One region of the Comamonas sp. 7D-2 genome, then DNA from elsewhere that is predicted to be linked to it. Evidence: riboswitches for the same ligand, from Rfam matches in the RefSeq annotation. Region 1 holds a riboswitch; the other holds the start of a gene.
The links. A riboswitch is a leader RNA that binds a small molecule or an ion and turns the genes downstream of it on or off. The one in region 1 is predicted to bind S-adenosylhomocysteine.

Region 1 (7,801 bases):
TGATGCGCCGCGTGGTGCACGCCATCGGTTTCGAAGGCGGCATCGCCGCCATGCTGATCCCGCTGATGGCCTGGTGGTTCGGCATCTCGCTGTGGGAAGCTGCAGTGATGGAAGCCGGTCTGCTGGTGTTCTTCATGGTCTACACCTTTGCCTTCAACTGGGCCTTTGACCGCATCTTCGGCTTGCCGGCTTCGGCCCAGGCCGTGGCTGCATGACCGGAGTCAGATATGTCTCTGGCGCTTTTCCATAAAGCGTGAATAGCTATGAAAAAAGGCGTGTTCCTGTTTGACAGGAACACGCCTTTTTTGTGGGCGCAAGCTGCGATCAGCGAACGATGCTGATCATGGCCTGCAGCACAAAGGCGTTGATGATGTCGATGAAGAAGGCTCCGACCAGGGGCACGATCAGAAAGGCCTTGTGCGACGGGCCGTACTGGTTGGTGATGGCCTGCATATTGGCAACGGCCGTGGGTGTGGCGCCCATGCCGAAACCGCAGTGGCCGGCAGCCAGCACGGCGGCGTCATAGTTCTTGCCCATGATGCGGAAGGTCACAAATGCCGCATACAGCGTCATGACGATGGCTTGTGCGGCCAAGATGACCATCAACGGGCCGGCCAGGTCGGTCAACTCCCACAGCTTGAGCGACAGCAGGGCAATAGCCAGATAGATGGATAGCGCGGCATTGCCGAAGACATCGATGGCGCGGTCAAACACCTTGAAGCCGAACATATAGTCCAGCACGTTGCGGATGACCACACCGCCCCCCAGCGCCCAGACAAAAGTAGGCAGCTGGATGGCCGTGCCCTTGGTCAGGCCGGTCATGAATTCGGCAAAGGCCAGGCAGCCAGCGAAGAGGGCCAGTGTTTCCACTGCAGCATCAGCCGTGATCAGGCGCGGGGCCTTGTTGGGTGACTCGAAGTTGGCGACCTCGCTGCCTTCGCTCACCGTGGGAGCATCGGCGCGCAGTTGCTCGGACTCGGTCAGCGGCTGGGCCAGCTGATGGCGCGTGATCAGCCGCTTGGCCAGCGGTCCACCCAGCAGGCCGCCGATGACCAGGCCGAAAGTGGCGCAGGCAATGCCCAGGGTGGTGGCTCCCGTGAGACCGTATTGGTTTTCCAGCACCGAGCCCCAGGCTCCGGCCGTACCGTGACCGCCTACCAGTGTGATGGAGCCTGCGACCAGGCCGATCAACGGGTCCAGTCCCAGCACGGTGGCCAGGCTTACGCCCACGATGTTCTGCATCATGATGAAGACGGCAATCACGCCCAGGAAGATGAACAGCGCAGAGCCGCCCTCACGCAGCTTCGCGAAGTTCGCACTCAGGCCGATGGACGAGAAGAACACCAGCATGAAAGCCGACTGCAGACTGCCCTCGAAGCTCAGTGCCAGTCCCGTGGTCTGATGCAGCATGAAAATGATGGCCGCCACAACCAGGCCGCCGGAGACAGGCTCGGGAATATTGAAGTCGCGCAGAAAGCGGATATGCCTTGTCATGAGCTTGCCAAGCATGAGCACAAGCACGGCCATGATGAGGGTGTAGTACGCGCCGAAGGTCACGTTCATAGGATCTCCTGGGTGTTCCATGCGAGGGCTGAATGGCCTGCCTGGTCATGGCTGGCAATCGGCTGTGCACGGCTGAGCACATGGACCAGACATTTGCTGTCGATGGTGCCAAAGACTCAAAGATAGGGGCTGTAGGTGCTTGTCCACTCATGGCAGGCGGCCCCGTCGGTGCCGGGCTGCCTGAGAGCAGGAAAGCGATGTGCGCCATTCCTTGCGGATGCGCACCATGCCGGGAATATGCTTGAAATGAGATGGTTGCATTCGTGTTTTGCGAAATTACCTTTTGCCCTGCTCCTGTTTTTGGGGTGCGGAAAGTCGAATCTGCTATAGCTGTTCGCAAAGAGCTATCCTGCACAGCCGCGGGGCAAAGCGCCTTGAAGCCCCGATTGCCCGCCCTCGCCGTAGAATGACGGGCTTCACCCCGAGGAGCGCTGCAGCCGGTCATCCCAGAGATGTTTGACCCGTCAGGCTCGGGGTCGCAGATCCGGTCGACGATCTGCTGGCACTCACAACGGCGCTCACCTGTTTTCGATTCTGTTTCTGGTTTTCACACAGGTGAGCTGATGTCCGCTGCTACCCCTTCCACTGCCATTCCTCCCATGCGCCTGTCGGGCCTGGAGCCCGTCTTCATCGGCGATGAGACGCTGTTCGTCAACGTGGGCGAGCGCACCAACGTCACCGGCTCCAAGGCCTTTGCGCGCCTGATCCTCAACGAGCAGTACGAAGAGGCTCTGGCCGTGGCGCGCCAGCAGGTGGAAAACGGCGCCCAGGTGATCGATGTGAACATGGACGAGGCCATGCTGGACAGCAAGGCCGCCATGGTGCGCTTTCTGAACCTGATTGCCTCCGAGCCCGATATCGCCAAGGTGCCGGTGATGGTGGACAGCTCCAAGTGGGACGTGATCGAGGCCGGTCTGCGCTGCCTGCAGGGCAAGGGCATCGTCAACTCGATCTCCATGAAGGAGGGCGTCGAGGAGTTCAAGAAGCACGCCAAGCTGGTCAAGCGCTATGGCGCTGCCGCCGTGGTGATGGCGTTTGACGAAAAAGGCCAGGCCGACACCTTTGCGCGCAAGATCGAGATCTGCGAACGAGCCTACCGCATTCTGGTTGACGAAGTGGGCTTCCCGCCCGAGGACATCATCTTCGACCCCAACATCTTTGCCGTGGCCACCGGCATCGAAGAGCACAACAACTACGGCGTCGATTTCATCGAGGCCGTACGCTGGATCAAGCAGAATCTGCCCGGTGCCAAGGTCTCTGGCGGCGTCTCCAATGTCTCGTTCTCGTTCCGTGGCAACGACCCCGTGCGCGAGGCCATCCACACGGTGTTCCTCTATCACGCGATCGGGGCAGGCATGGACATGGGCATCGTCAATGCCGGCATGGTCGGTGTGTATGACGACCTGGAGCCCCAGCTGCGCGAACGCGTGGAGGATGTGGTGCTCAACCGCCGCCCCGATGCGGCCGAGCGCCTGCTCGAGATCGCCGACAGCGCCAAGGGCGCGGCCAAGGACGACAGCAAGAAGCTCGAGTGGCGCGGCACGCCCGAGGCACCGAAGACCGTGGGCGAGCGTCTGTCGCACGCCTTGGTGCACGGCATCACCGACTTCATCACTGAAGACACCGAAGAGGCCTACCAGCAGATCGTGGTGCAGGGCGGCGGTCGCCCGCTGCACGTGATCGAGGGCCCGCTGATGGATGGCATGAATATCGTCGGCGACCTGTTCGGCGCCGGCAAGATGTTCCTGCCCCAGGTGGTCAAGTCCGCGCGCGTGATGAAGCAGGCCGTGGCCCACCTGGTGCCCTATATCGAGGAAGAGAAGCGCCAGCAGGAAGCGGCGGGCCTGGACGTGACCAGCAAGGGCAAGATCGTCATCGCAACCGTCAAGGGCGACGTGCACGACATCGGCAAGAACATCGTCACCGTGGTCCTGCAGTGCAACAACTTCGAAGTCATCAACATGGGCGTGATGGTGCCCTGCCACGAGATCCTGGCGCGTGCCAAGGCCGAGGGGGCGGACATCATCGGTCTGTCGGGACTGATCACTCCCAGCCTCGAAGAGATGCAGTATGTGGCCGGCGAGATGGACAAGGACGACTATTTCCGCATCAAGAAGATTCCGCTGCTGATCGGCGGCGCGACCTGCTCGCGCGTGCATACGGCCGTGAAGATTGCCCCCAAGTACGACGGCCCTGTGGTCTATGTGCCCGATGCCTCGCGCTCGGTCAGCGTGGCGCAGAGCCTGCTGGGCGACGGCAAGCAGGCCTATCTGGACGAGCTGAGCGCCGACTACGACAAGGTGCGCACCCAGCATGCCAACAAGAAGAAGACGCCGCTGTGGACGCTGGAGCAGGCCAGAGCCAATGCCGCCGTGGTGGGCCATGCGCCTGTGGTGCCGCGCACCCTGGGCCGCCGCGTGTTCAAGAACTTCGACCTGGCTGAAATTGCCCAGTACATCGACTGGGGCCCGTTCTTCCAGACCTGGGATCTGGCGGGTCCCTACCCGGCCATCCTCGACGATGAGGTCGTGGGCGTGGAGGCGCGCAAGGTGTTGGCCGATGCCAAGCTCATGCTGCAGAAGATCATTGACGGCCGCTGGCTGCAGGCCAATGGCGTGATGGGCCTGTTCCCAGCCAATCGCGTGGGCGACGACATCGTGTTCTACACCGACGAATCGCGCAGCCAGGTGCTGACCACCTGGTACGGCATGCGCCAGCAGACCGAAAAGCAGGCCGTGGACGGCCCGGATGGCCGGCCCGTGATGCGCCCCAGCCGCTGCCTGGCAGATTTTGTGGCCGCCAAGGAGTCGGGCATTGCCGACTATGCCGGCCTGTTTGCCGTGACCGCCGGCATCGGCGCCGAGAAGAAGGACAAGGAATTCGAAGCCGCGCTGGACGACTACAGCGGCATCATGTTCAAGGCCCTGGCCGACCGCCTGGCCGAAGCCTTTGCCGAGTGCCTGCACCAGCGCGTGCGCAAGGATCTGTGGGGCTATGCCGAAGACGAGAACCTGAGCAACGAGGAGCTCATCAAGGAAGCCTACAAGGGCATTCGCCCCGCGCCCGGCTACCCTGCCTGCCCCGATCACACGGCCAAGATCGACCTGTTCAAGGCGCTGCAGGCCGATGAAATCGGCATGACGCTGACCGAGAGCCTGGCCATGAACCCGGCATCCAGCGTGAGCGGTTTCTACATCGGCAACCCCGAGGCCAGCTACTTCAACGTGGGCCAGATCGGCGAAGACCAGCTCGCCGACATGGCTCAGCGACGTGGCATGGATGTCGAGGAACTGCGCCGCTATCTGGCGCCGAATCTGGGCTGAACCAGCTTCGAGATCGCACTTCGCAAATGAAAAAAGCCAGGGTCGACCCTGGCTTTTTGGTTTGGAGAGCGTTGCTCAGAGGCGTTGCTTGAGCACGGGGGCGAGCGTGGCACGCAATCGGCCGCCGGGCTCCTCGGTCTCGGTCGCACGGATTTCCAGCGAGCGTTCCACCATGCCTATATGTTCCAGCAGCAGCGCCTTGGCACCCTCGGTGTCGCCGCGTTCCAGGGCGGCCACGATGCGTTCGTGCTCGGCGCAGGACTGGCTGGCGCTGTGCGTGGATTGGTAGAGCGTGGCAGCCAGGGTGGTGCGTGCCGTCAGATCGCGCAGCGTGTCGGCCAGCAGCCTGTGGCCCATCTGTTCGGCCAGGCAGACATGGAAATCCGCAAGCAGGAAGGCACGCGTGGCGCTGTCCGCCCCGGCGATGGCTTTCTGCTCCTGGGCGATATGGCGGCGCAGTCTGGTGATGACGCGCTGCAGCGGCTTGCCGGCTTCCTGCAATATGCCGGTCTCGATGATTCGCCGTGCAGAGAATGCATCCATGGCCTCGGCAGCCGAGGGCTGGACCACGTACCAGCCCCTGCGGGCCTGGACCTGGACGAAGCCGCGAGCCTGCAGTTGCATCAGCGCTTCGCGCACCACGGTGCGGCTGACGTCGAAATTGTTGGCAAGCTCCTGCTCTCCCAGCCGCTCCCCGGGTGCCAGTTTCTGGGCCAGGATGGCTTCGACGACGCGTTCCGCGATGTGCTGTGGAGAGGCAGGAGTCATTGCTTGGTTCAGTGGCTGGAGTGAGGGATGGGGACTACGACAGGCGGCACGATAGCAGATGCATGGTCTTCTTCTTCGGTCAGTGGCTCGGCCTTGCCGTCAAGTACCGCATGGGCACGTTCGCGGTCGATGTCTCCCTCCCAGGCAGCAATCGCCACGGTGGCCACGCAGTTGCCGATCAGATTGCCCAGGGCGCGTGCAATACCCATGAACCAGTCCACCGACAGCACCAGCACCAGGCCGATCGCAGGGATGGCGGGAATGGCATGCAGGGTGGCGGCCAGCACCACGATGGCCGAGCCTGGTACGCCGTGTGCGCCCTTGGAGGTCACCAGCGCGATGGCCAGAATGGTCAGCAGGTCGGACATGCTGATCGGGGTGTTGGTGGCCTGGGCGATGAAGACCGCAGCCAGTGTGATGTAGATGGAAAACGCGTCCAGGTTGAACGAGTAGCCGGTGGGAATCACCAGGCCCACGGTGGAGTCGCGCACACCCATATTGCGCAGCTTGGCCATGATCTGGGGCAGCACGCTGTCGGAGGAGGTTGTCGCGAAGACGATGGTCAGCTCCTCGCGCAGATAGCGCAGCAGCTTGATCAGGCTGAAGCCTGACAGGCGCATCACCAGACCCAGCACCACGAACACGAAGATCAGCACCGAGACGTAGAACAGCGCCACCAGCATGCCCAGCTGCTTGAGCGAGCCTATGCCGTACTGGCCCACGGTGAAGGCGATAGCGCCCAGCACGCCCAGAGGTGCCAGCTTGATGATGATGCCCATGACCTTGAACAGAGCCATGGACAAGGCGTCCACCAGCGCGGAGACGGGCTTGCCGCGCTCACCCAGCATGGTCAGCGCGCAGCCGAACAGCACGGCGAACAGCAGCACCTGCAGCACGTCGCCTTTGGCGAAGGCTTCCACCACGGTGGTGGGAATGAGCTTCATGAGAAAGTCCACCGTGCCGCCGCTGGTCAGCTTGTCGGCATTGCTGGCATAGGCCGCCATGGCCGAGGCGTCGAGCTTGCTGGTGTCCACGTTCATGCCCACGCCGGGCTCGAAGACAAAGGCAAGCACCAGGCCCATACCCAGGGCGATGGTGGTCAGAACCTCGAAATAGATCAGAGCCTTGACGCCCACGCGGCCTACGCGCTTGAGGTCGCCTGCACCGGCAATGCCGTGCACGACAACGCAGAACACCAGTATGGGGATGATCATCTTGATGAGCTTGATGAAGCCATCGCCCAGGGGTTTGAGTTTCACGGCCCATTCAGGGGCCAGTAGTCCGGCGAGCACACCCAGTATGAGTGCGATCACCACCTGTCCGAACAGTGATCTGACAAAGCGGCGCATAGTCGTCTTTCGCAAGTTGTGGAATCTTGTATGCAAGTTGTCTGCAACTTGCATACAAGAATGTAGGCAAGCGAAAGGCGTGCCAGCAGAGGGTATTCCTGCAGATTTGTGTAAATTAGGGGAGGATCAGCCCTGACTTTCACGTATGAAATAAAAGGGCGTTCCGCCTTGGTGCGAGTGGGTCACCAGTGTGCACGCGCGTGGTGCGCGGGCTTTGGGCATGCCCAAAGCCAGGGCATGGTGCTTACAGCAGCGGGCTCAGGGCGCCCAGCAGATTGTCCCAGATGCGCTTCCACCAGGGAGCCGAATGCACCTGTGCCAGCGTCACCACATCGGAATCGCGGAGATAGCTTTGCTGGCGCTGACGGATGGCCTCGGTAATGGCTTCGTCGTGCAGCAATACATTGTTTTCGAAGTTCAGGTCAAAGCTGCGCAGATCCAGATTTGTGGAGCCGATCAGGCTGACCGATCCGTCCAGGCAGAGGGTCTTGGCATGCAGCAGGCCAGGGCGGAATTCGTGGATGTGGACGCCGGCGCTCAGCAGCCGCCAGTAATGGCTGCGGCTGACGGCACCGACTATCCATGAGTCATTGCGGGCGGGCAGGATCAGTGTGACCTGCACCTGGCGCAGCGCGGCGGCGCACAAGGCATCTAGCACCGTGCTGTCGGGCACGAAGTAGGGGGTGGAGATCACGACCTCGCGCTGCGCACAGGCCAGCAGGCTGGCAACCAGCTGGGGTGTAGAACGTGCCCTTTCTGTAGGCCCTTCGGCAATCGCAACGGCATGGAAGCCGTCGT
Region 2 (7,801 bases), 460 kb from region 1:
TGCGCGCATACAGGGCCTGGCGCACGCCCACATGCTTGGCAGCGCCCTCGGGCGTCTTGGTGGGGAAAAACTCGAAGCTGACGGGAAAGCTCATGGCGGTCTATGTCTCTGAATCCTGGATCATGTGCGGGCGTCGAAGGCTCGGCACCCGCCACGCTTTTTACTCAACGCTCAACGTTCGTTGCGCTTTTTCTGCTTGCTGCGGGCCGGGCCGGGTTGGCCGAAGCTGGCCACCTCGGGGTCTTCATACAGCTCCTGCTTGGCGCGCTGGGCCTTGATATCGGCACGCGAAGGGCGCTTGGCGGCTGCCTTGACGGCCGGCCTGGCCGCAGCGGCCTCGTCGGCAGCAGCGGGGGCCGGAGCCTTGACTTCGGCGCCCTGCTGCGCCCAGACAAAGAATTCGTGATTGCCGTCGCCGCCTTCAATGGACGAGTCCAGCCACTGCTTGACGCTCAGCCCCAGATCTCCGAGGCAGTCGCGAATGCGTTTTTCGACCTCGGCGTACAAGGCCGTGTCGCGCACGATGCCGCCCTTGCCGATCTGGCCGGGCTGCAGCTCGAACTGGGGCTTGACCAGCATCAGCAGCTGGCCATGGGGCTTGAGCAGCTGTACCACGGCAGGCAGCACCAGGGTCAGCGAGATGAAGGACAGATCGCCGGTCACGAAATCGAAAGCCGGGCTGATGTCGATATTTTCGGTGCCGGGCTTGCGGCGCAACTCCACCGGAGCCAGACCTTCGGCCCGGGCCTTGGCCTTGGCGGCGCGCTCGGCCTTGAAGCTCTCGACATCCTGTTCCTTGGCATCGTCGCTGTCGTCATAGTCTTCATCGACTTGACCGCCGTTGCGCATCCAGGCATAGGGAGCGATGGGCTGGGTGTCGTTGTCCTCTTCTTCCTCGATGACTTCGCACAGCGCCTCGTCGCAAGCCTTCTCCAGCAGCTCGGGCGTCAGCGCGCGGGCGTTGAAGCCCTCGACGCAGACCACGCGTTCGTCATTTTTCAGGCGCTCGTGCAGCTGGCCGTGGCCCACGTCGAGGCCGATGACCTGGGTCGCACCGGCCTGCAGCAGGCAATCGGTGAAGCCGCCCGTGCTCTGCCCCACGTCCAGACAGCGCAAGCCCTTGACGCTGAGGCCGGTCGCGGCCAGCGCGCCCTCGAGCTTGAGCCCGCCGCGCGAGATGTATTTGGCCTCGGCGGCGTCCAGCAGCTGCAGCTCGGCACCGGCAGGAATGTCATCGCCGTTCTTGGCCACTTTCTTCCATGGCGCCAGCGGCGTCAGGCGCCATTCCACACCCGAGGCAATCAGGCGCTGGGCCTGGGAACGGGTGGCAGCATGACCTGCTTCAACCAAAAAAACATCTGCGCGCATAGCGTCGCTTCCTTTGAAATCAACCGCAGCCATACGCTGCAGGCAAGATAATCTGTTTTTTTATAGCTGCCTGCGCTTACCCTGTCTTAATTTCAGACAGAAATTCATCTGAAATCAAGATACGACAAGCGCAAGAAGCTATCAAATAAATCAACACAGCCCCAATACTGGCGCACACCAAACAAGGGACAGCGAGCAAGAGCCGCCTCGCAGCGAGGACTGCCCCAGCGAGGCTGTCGTCCCCCTCCGGCGAAGCCAGAGAGGGGGAAGGCGCAAAGCGCCTAAGGGGGGGTTAATAGCGATACGTTTCAGGCTTGTAAGGGCCTTGCTTGCTCACGCCGATATAAGCGGCCTGCTCGTCGCTCAGTTCGGTCAGCATGGCGCCGACCTTCTTCAGGTGCAGGCGGGCGACCTTTTCGTCCAGGATCTTGGGCAGCACATAGACCTTGCCCACTTCGTAGGCGTCGGGGCGGGTGAACAGCTCGATCTGCGCCAGAGTCTGGTTGGCAAACGAGTTGGACATCACAAAGCTGGGGTGGCCGGTGGCGCAGCCCAGGTTCACCAGGCGGCCCTTGGCCAGCAGGGTGATCTTCTTGCCGTCGGGGAACTCGATCTGGTCCACCTGGGGCTTCACTTCTTCCCACTTGTACTTCTCGATCGAAGCCACATCGATTTCGTTGTCGAAGTGACCGATGTTGCAGACGATGGCCTGGTCCTTCATGGCAACCATGTGCTCGTGGCGGATGATGTCCTTGTTGCCGGTGGTGGTCACGAAGATATCGGCCTTGTCGGCAGCGTATTCCATGGTCACGACACGATAGCCTTCCATGGCGGCCTGCAGGGCGTTGATGGGGTCGATCTCGGTCACCCAGACCTGGGCCGACAGCGCGCGCAGAGCCTGGGCCGAGCCCTTGCCCACGTCGCCGTAGCCGGCCACGCAGGCCACCTTGCCGGCGATCATCACGTCGGTGGCGCGCTTGATGCCGTCCACCAGCGATTCGCGGCAGCCGTAGAGGTTGTCGAACTTGGACTTGGTCACCGAGTCGTTGACGTTGATGGCGCGGAACAGCAGCGTGCCCTTGGCCGACATTTCGTTGAGGCGGTGCACGCCGGTGGTGGTCTCTTCGGTCACGCCCATGATCTGGGCCGACTTGCGGCTGTACCAGGTGGGATCCACGGCCAGCTTGGCCTTGATGGCGGCGAAGACGATGCGCTCTTCTTCCGAACCGGGGTTGGCCAGCACGGACAGGTCCTTCTCGGCGCGCTTGCCCAGGTGCATGAGCATGGTGGCGTCGCCGCCGTCGTCCAGGATCATGTTGGGGCCTTCGCCTTCGGTGCCGGCAGCGCCGAATTCAAAGATGGAGTGGGTGTAGTTCCAGTAGTCTTCCAGCGACTCGCCCTTGATGGCGTAGACAGGCACGCCGGTTTCGGCGATGGCGGCAGCTGCGTGGTCCTGGGTCGAGAAGATGTTGCACGAGGCCCAGCGCACTTGTGCGCCCAGTGCCGTCAGCGTCTCGATCAGCACGGCGGTCTGGATGGTCATGTGCAGCGAGCCCGTGATGCGCGCGCCCTTCAGGGGCTGGGCAGCGGCGAACTCTTCACGCACAGCCATCAGACCGGGCATTTCGGTTTCGGCGATCCTGATTTCCTTGCGACCCCAGGCAGCCAGGGAAATATCGGTAATGGCCGAATCAGCGGGGTTGAAGCGCACGGCAGCGTTCATGGTTTTCTCCAAATCTTGAATGAAAAACCACGTTCTGCAGCAGAGGGGGAATAAACCGGCTCACCGCACAGAAAGCGTGGGCGAGCGTCGTTGCGGGATGAAATCCGAGCCTCACGCCCCGCGCAGACCAGCTCATGGCTGGCCGGGGGAACGCTGCAACGCTCCTCGGATGGACGGCGATTATAAAGGAATCAGCCTTCCAGGCCCACCAAGCGATAACCGACTTGCAACTCGGTTACCAGATGCCGGGGCTGGGCCGGATCGAGCTCTATCTTCTGGCGCAGGTTGGCCATGTGCACGCGCAGATAGTGGGGGCGGTCCAGATATTCAGCGCCCCAGACCTGCAGCAGCAACTGGCGATGCGTCAGCACCTTGCCATGGCCGGCAATCAGGGCCGCCAGCAGGCGGAACTCTATGGGCGTCAGGTGCACGGCCACTCCGTCGCGCCTGACATCGTGCGCCGCCAGATCCACCACCACCGCGCCGAAACGCGCACAGCTGCCGGGCTTGTCTGCCGCCGATGCCTGCTGGCGGCGACGCAGCATCACGCGCAGCCTGGCCAGCAGCTCGGGCACGCCAAAGGGCTTGGTCAGGTAGTCATCGGCCCCGGCGTCCAGCGCCGCCACCTTGTCCTCTTCCCGCTCGCGCGCGGACAGGATCAGAATCGGCAGCTGGCTCCAGGCGCGCAGCTCGGCAATCACGGTCTTGCCATCCGCATCGGGCAGGCCCAGGTCCAGCACCACGGCGTCGGGCTGGCGGCTGGCGGCCTCGATCAGGCCGCGCCTGGCGGTTTCTGACTCGAACACCTGCCAGCCTTCGTCCTCCAGTGCCAGGCGCACAAAGCGGCGGATGCTGGCGTCGTCTTCAATCAGCAAAATGCGGGGTGCGGCGCTTGTCATGTTCGGATTTGCATGTGATGCACGGGATTGTCGGCTCATTCGTCCATCGCCGGCTGCTCGGGCACGGGCAGGTGTACGCTGAAGACGGTGCCCGGACCGGGCTCTGCCTGTGCAACCCGCAATCTGCCGCCATGGGCTTGCACAATCCGCTGAGCCAGAGCCAGTCCGAGCCCCATGCCGAACACGGCACTCTCCGCCTGCCCACGCGTGAACGGCTCGAACAGTTGCTCAGCCGACAGATGCCCGGGCAGACCCGGCCCCGCGTCCTGCACGCTCAGCACGCAGTCGCCATCGGCCACGCTGGCTGCCACGGTGATCGTCGTGCCTTCGGGCGTGTACTTGATGGCGTTGTCCAGCAGATTGACCAGCACACGCTCCATCAGCACGGCATCGAGCTGCAGCAAAGGCAGATCGGCCGGCAGCGAGGTCTGCAGCGCATGAGCGGCCAGTCGCTCGCGCATCTGCGCCAGCGCGCTGCCCACCAGTTCGTCCACCGGCAGCCATTCACGCTTGAGCTGCACGCCGCCTTGCTGCAGGCGCGCCATGGCCAGCAGGTTGTCCACCAGTTGCTGCAGCGCCTGTGCTTGATTGCGAATCTGCACCAGCATGTGATGCGCCGGCCCCTGCGGCGCATGGGGCAAGGCCGCCTGGGCCGCGCCCAGGATGCCCGTCAGCGGCGTGCGCAGATCATGCGAGACGGCCGAGAGCAAGGTGTTGCGCATGCGTTCGCCCTCCATGGCGATCTGGGTCTGCTGCGCCACCTCCACAAAATGCACACGCTCCAATGCCAGGGCAATCTGGCTGGCACAGGCTTCAAGCAGACGGCGCTCCTCGGGCACTCGCAATCGTTGCGGCACACGCAACTGCAGTACCAGCACGCCACGCGAGCGCACGGGCGCCATCAGCGGCACATAAAGTGCCGGCGCAGCTGCCAGGGTATCGGTTCCATGGCCGGCCATCTGGCCATGCTCCATGCTCCAGCGACCCACGCTGGTGTCGATCTGAGCTTCGCTGCCAGGCGCCAGCTGCAGGCGCTCATCGGCATCGGGAACAAGCAGCCCAGTCTGGGCATCGAAAACGCCTGAAATCGTAGTCAGTGCGATCTGCGTGACCTGCTCCTGCGTCAGCGCACCCGACAGGTCACGCGCCAGCCTGGCCAGCGCGCCGGCCCGCCTTTCGCGCTCTGCGGCCACGCGTGCCTCGTGGCGCAGCCGCGCCGTCAGCTGGCCGCAGACCAGTGCCACACCCAGCATCAGGCTGAAGGTGAACAGGTATTGCGTATCGTTGACGCTAAAAGAGTTGCGCGGCGGCACAAAGTAGAAATCGAACAGCAGCACTGACAGCAGGGCCGCCCATGCTCCGGGGCCGCGTCCCCAGCGCACGGCGGACAGCACCACCACCAGCAGGAAAAGCATGACCACATTGGCAGGGTCGAACACTCGCAGCAGCAGCTCCGCCACCGCTGTAGCGGCCAGGCAAGCCAGGGTCACACCCGCATAGCCCTTCCACGGAATGTTCTTTTCACGCGCCGCCGGCAATCGCAAGGTGCTCTCGTTCTTGCTTTGCTTGACGGACAGCAGCAGCACGTCCAGGCCGGGATCCAGCGCAGCGATCTGTTCGGACAGGCTGGAGGCACGCCAGCGCAGCCAGCGGCTCAAAGGTTCATGCACACGCGCCAGCACCAGATGACTGGCATTGCGCTCACGCGCAAAGTCCACCAGAGCCTGGGCCACATGGGCACCGGGGATGGTGGCCGTTTCCGCGCCCAGACGCGCCGCCAGCGCCAGGGTCTTGAGCACGGCCTCCTGCGCTGCCCGAGGCCTATGCTGGCGCTCCGGCGCATCCACATAGACCACCACCCAGTCGGCCTCCAGCCTTCTCGCCAGGCGCGCCACCTGGCGCACCAGGGCATCGTCACCTGCGCGGCCGCCCACGCCCACCAGCAGGCGCTCGCGCGTGGGCCAGACATCGCCGATGGAGCGCTCGCGGCGGTAGTCACGCATGTCCTCATCGACACGATCGGCCGTGCGGCGCAAGGCCAGCTCGCGCAGCGCCAGCAAATTGCCCTGGCGAAAGAAATTGCGCGAGGCCCGCTCGGCCTGCTCCAGCGGGTAGACCTTGCCCGACTTGAGGCGCTTGAGCAACTCCTCGGGCGGGATGTCGACCACGATGACCTCATCGGCATCGTCAAAGATATGGTCGGGCACGGTCTCATGGACCTGTATGCCCACAATGCCGCCCACCACATCGTTCAGGCTTTCCAGATGCTGAACGTTGAGCGTGGTCCACACCTCGATACCCGCCTCCAGCAGCTCCTGCACATCCTGCCAGCGCTTGGGATGGCGCGAGCCGCTCACATTGCTGTGTGCCAGCTCGTCGAGCAGCAGCACCTCCGGGCGGCGTGCCAGAGCTGCATCCAGATCGAACTCGTCCAGTTGCCTGCCCTGGTAGACCAGCGTGCGCCGCGGCAGCAGCTCCAGGTCGTGCAGCTGCTGCTCGGTCTCGGCACGGCCATGCGTCTCCACCAGCCCCACCAGAACCTTGCGCCCGGCCTGCCGCTCGCGCTGCGCAGCCGCCAGCATGGAATAGGTCTTGCCCACTCCGGCATTGGAGCCAAAGTAGATGCGCAGCTTGCCGAGATGGGCGCGCTGCCGATCTGCCTGCAGTTGAGCGACCAGCGCGTCGGGGTCGGGGCGCTGCGCTGCGGATGATGGTGTGGATGAAGGCATCAGGCGATCAGCGTATCACTCAAGTCCGCTCAGAACCCGGCACTCAGGCCCAGCAGCCAGCCGCTGCGTGCCAGATCACGCCATTGGCCACGACTGTTGACGGCGCTGTAGTAGCGGGCATCGGCCGAGGTACCCGCATACGCAAGCGATGCTGTCCATGGGCCCCAGGCCCTGGATAGCGAGATGCGCCAGTCGGCATAGGAAACATCGCTGTAATTGCGCACCCAGGTATAGCCGCCATGCAGGCCCAAGGTGGCGAGATCGCCCAGCGGATGCTGATAGTTCAGATCCAGATACTGGCTGCCGCGGCTGCTGCCTGCCGGCTGCAGCGCAGTGGCGAACGCCGAGTCGGCGGTACTCTCGCCCAGGCCGAAATAAGGCGTCAGTGCCACGGACCATTTGATGCTCAGACCACCATGAGTCGCTCCCAGATAGAGCTCGGTGGTGTCAAAGCGTTTGCTGCTGCCATCGCTTGCGCCCAGGCGTGCGCCGGGATAGCGGTACTGCAAAAGCCCGGCATCCAGCAACCAGTCAGGCACGAGCTCGCAGCGCCAGCCACCATAGATATCGTGCTCCAGCCCCTGGCCCCGGCCGTAGCTGCTGGTAGAGACATTGGACAGCGACGTGCCCAGATAAAAGCCCTTGGGCAAGGCCAGTTCCACTGCGCCCTGCACGGCCGCACCTTGCCAGGTCTGCGAGATGCCGCGAAAGCGGTAGTCACTGATCAGGCTCAGCGAGCCGGTCAGGGAAGACCTGCTGTCGGCCTGCGCAGTGGCTGAGCTTTCAGAAGCAGATTGCGCTTTTGTTTCCTCGGCAGCAGAGGGCTTTGCACAGCTCAAGGCAATCATCAGCAACGCAGAGCCGATGACCCAGGAGCGCGAGGCGTGAAATGGTTTTTGGGGATGAGAGAGACGCATGATGGTGAAGCAAACAGATCAGACTTGCCGCGTCCACAGGGAACGCGGACAAGCCCGAGAAACGAGAAAGCAAGGCCTGGATATGACTTAGACGAGGCCCAGAACGGCCAGCAGCATGTCGATGAGCTTGATGCCAACAAACGGCACGATCAGCCCGCCCAGGCC

Region 2: linked by a shared signal. The riboswitch ahead of ahcY (adenosylhomocysteinase) and the one ahead of metH (methionine synthase) in region 1 are both predicted to bind S-adenosylhomocysteine.

What each region holds. Positions count from the first base shown of each region.
Region 1 is NZ_CP094238.1:139,432-147,232, forward strand. It holds gene MPZ60_RS00620 (PACE efflux transporter) at 1-215, shown strand, start outside; gene gltS (sodium/glutamate symporter) at 325-1,563, opposite strand; S-adenosyl-L-homocysteine riboswitch at 1,981-2,090, shown strand; gene metH (methionine synthase) at 2,127-4,886, shown strand; gene MPZ60_RS00635 (GntR family transcriptional regulator) at 4,962-5,654, opposite strand; gene MPZ60_RS00640 (C4-dicarboxylate transporter DctA) at 5,663-7,003, opposite strand; gene cls (cardiolipin synthase) at 7,248-7,801, opposite strand, start outside.
Region 2 is NZ_CP094238.1:600,100-607,900, reverse strand. It holds gene metF (methylenetetrahydrofolate reductase [NAD(P)H]) at 1-94, opposite strand, end outside; gene MPZ60_RS02765 (TlyA family RNA methyltransferase) at 172-1,368, opposite strand; gene ahcY (adenosylhomocysteinase) at 1,661-3,091, opposite strand; S-adenosyl-L-homocysteine riboswitch at 3,167-3,264, opposite strand; gene MPZ60_RS02755 (response regulator) at 3,283-3,990, opposite strand; gene MPZ60_RS02750 (sensor histidine kinase KdpD) at 4,026-6,719, opposite strand; gene MPZ60_RS02745 (TorF family putative porin) at 6,749-7,636, opposite strand; gene kdpB (potassium-transporting ATPase subunit KdpB) at 7,724-7,801, opposite strand, start outside.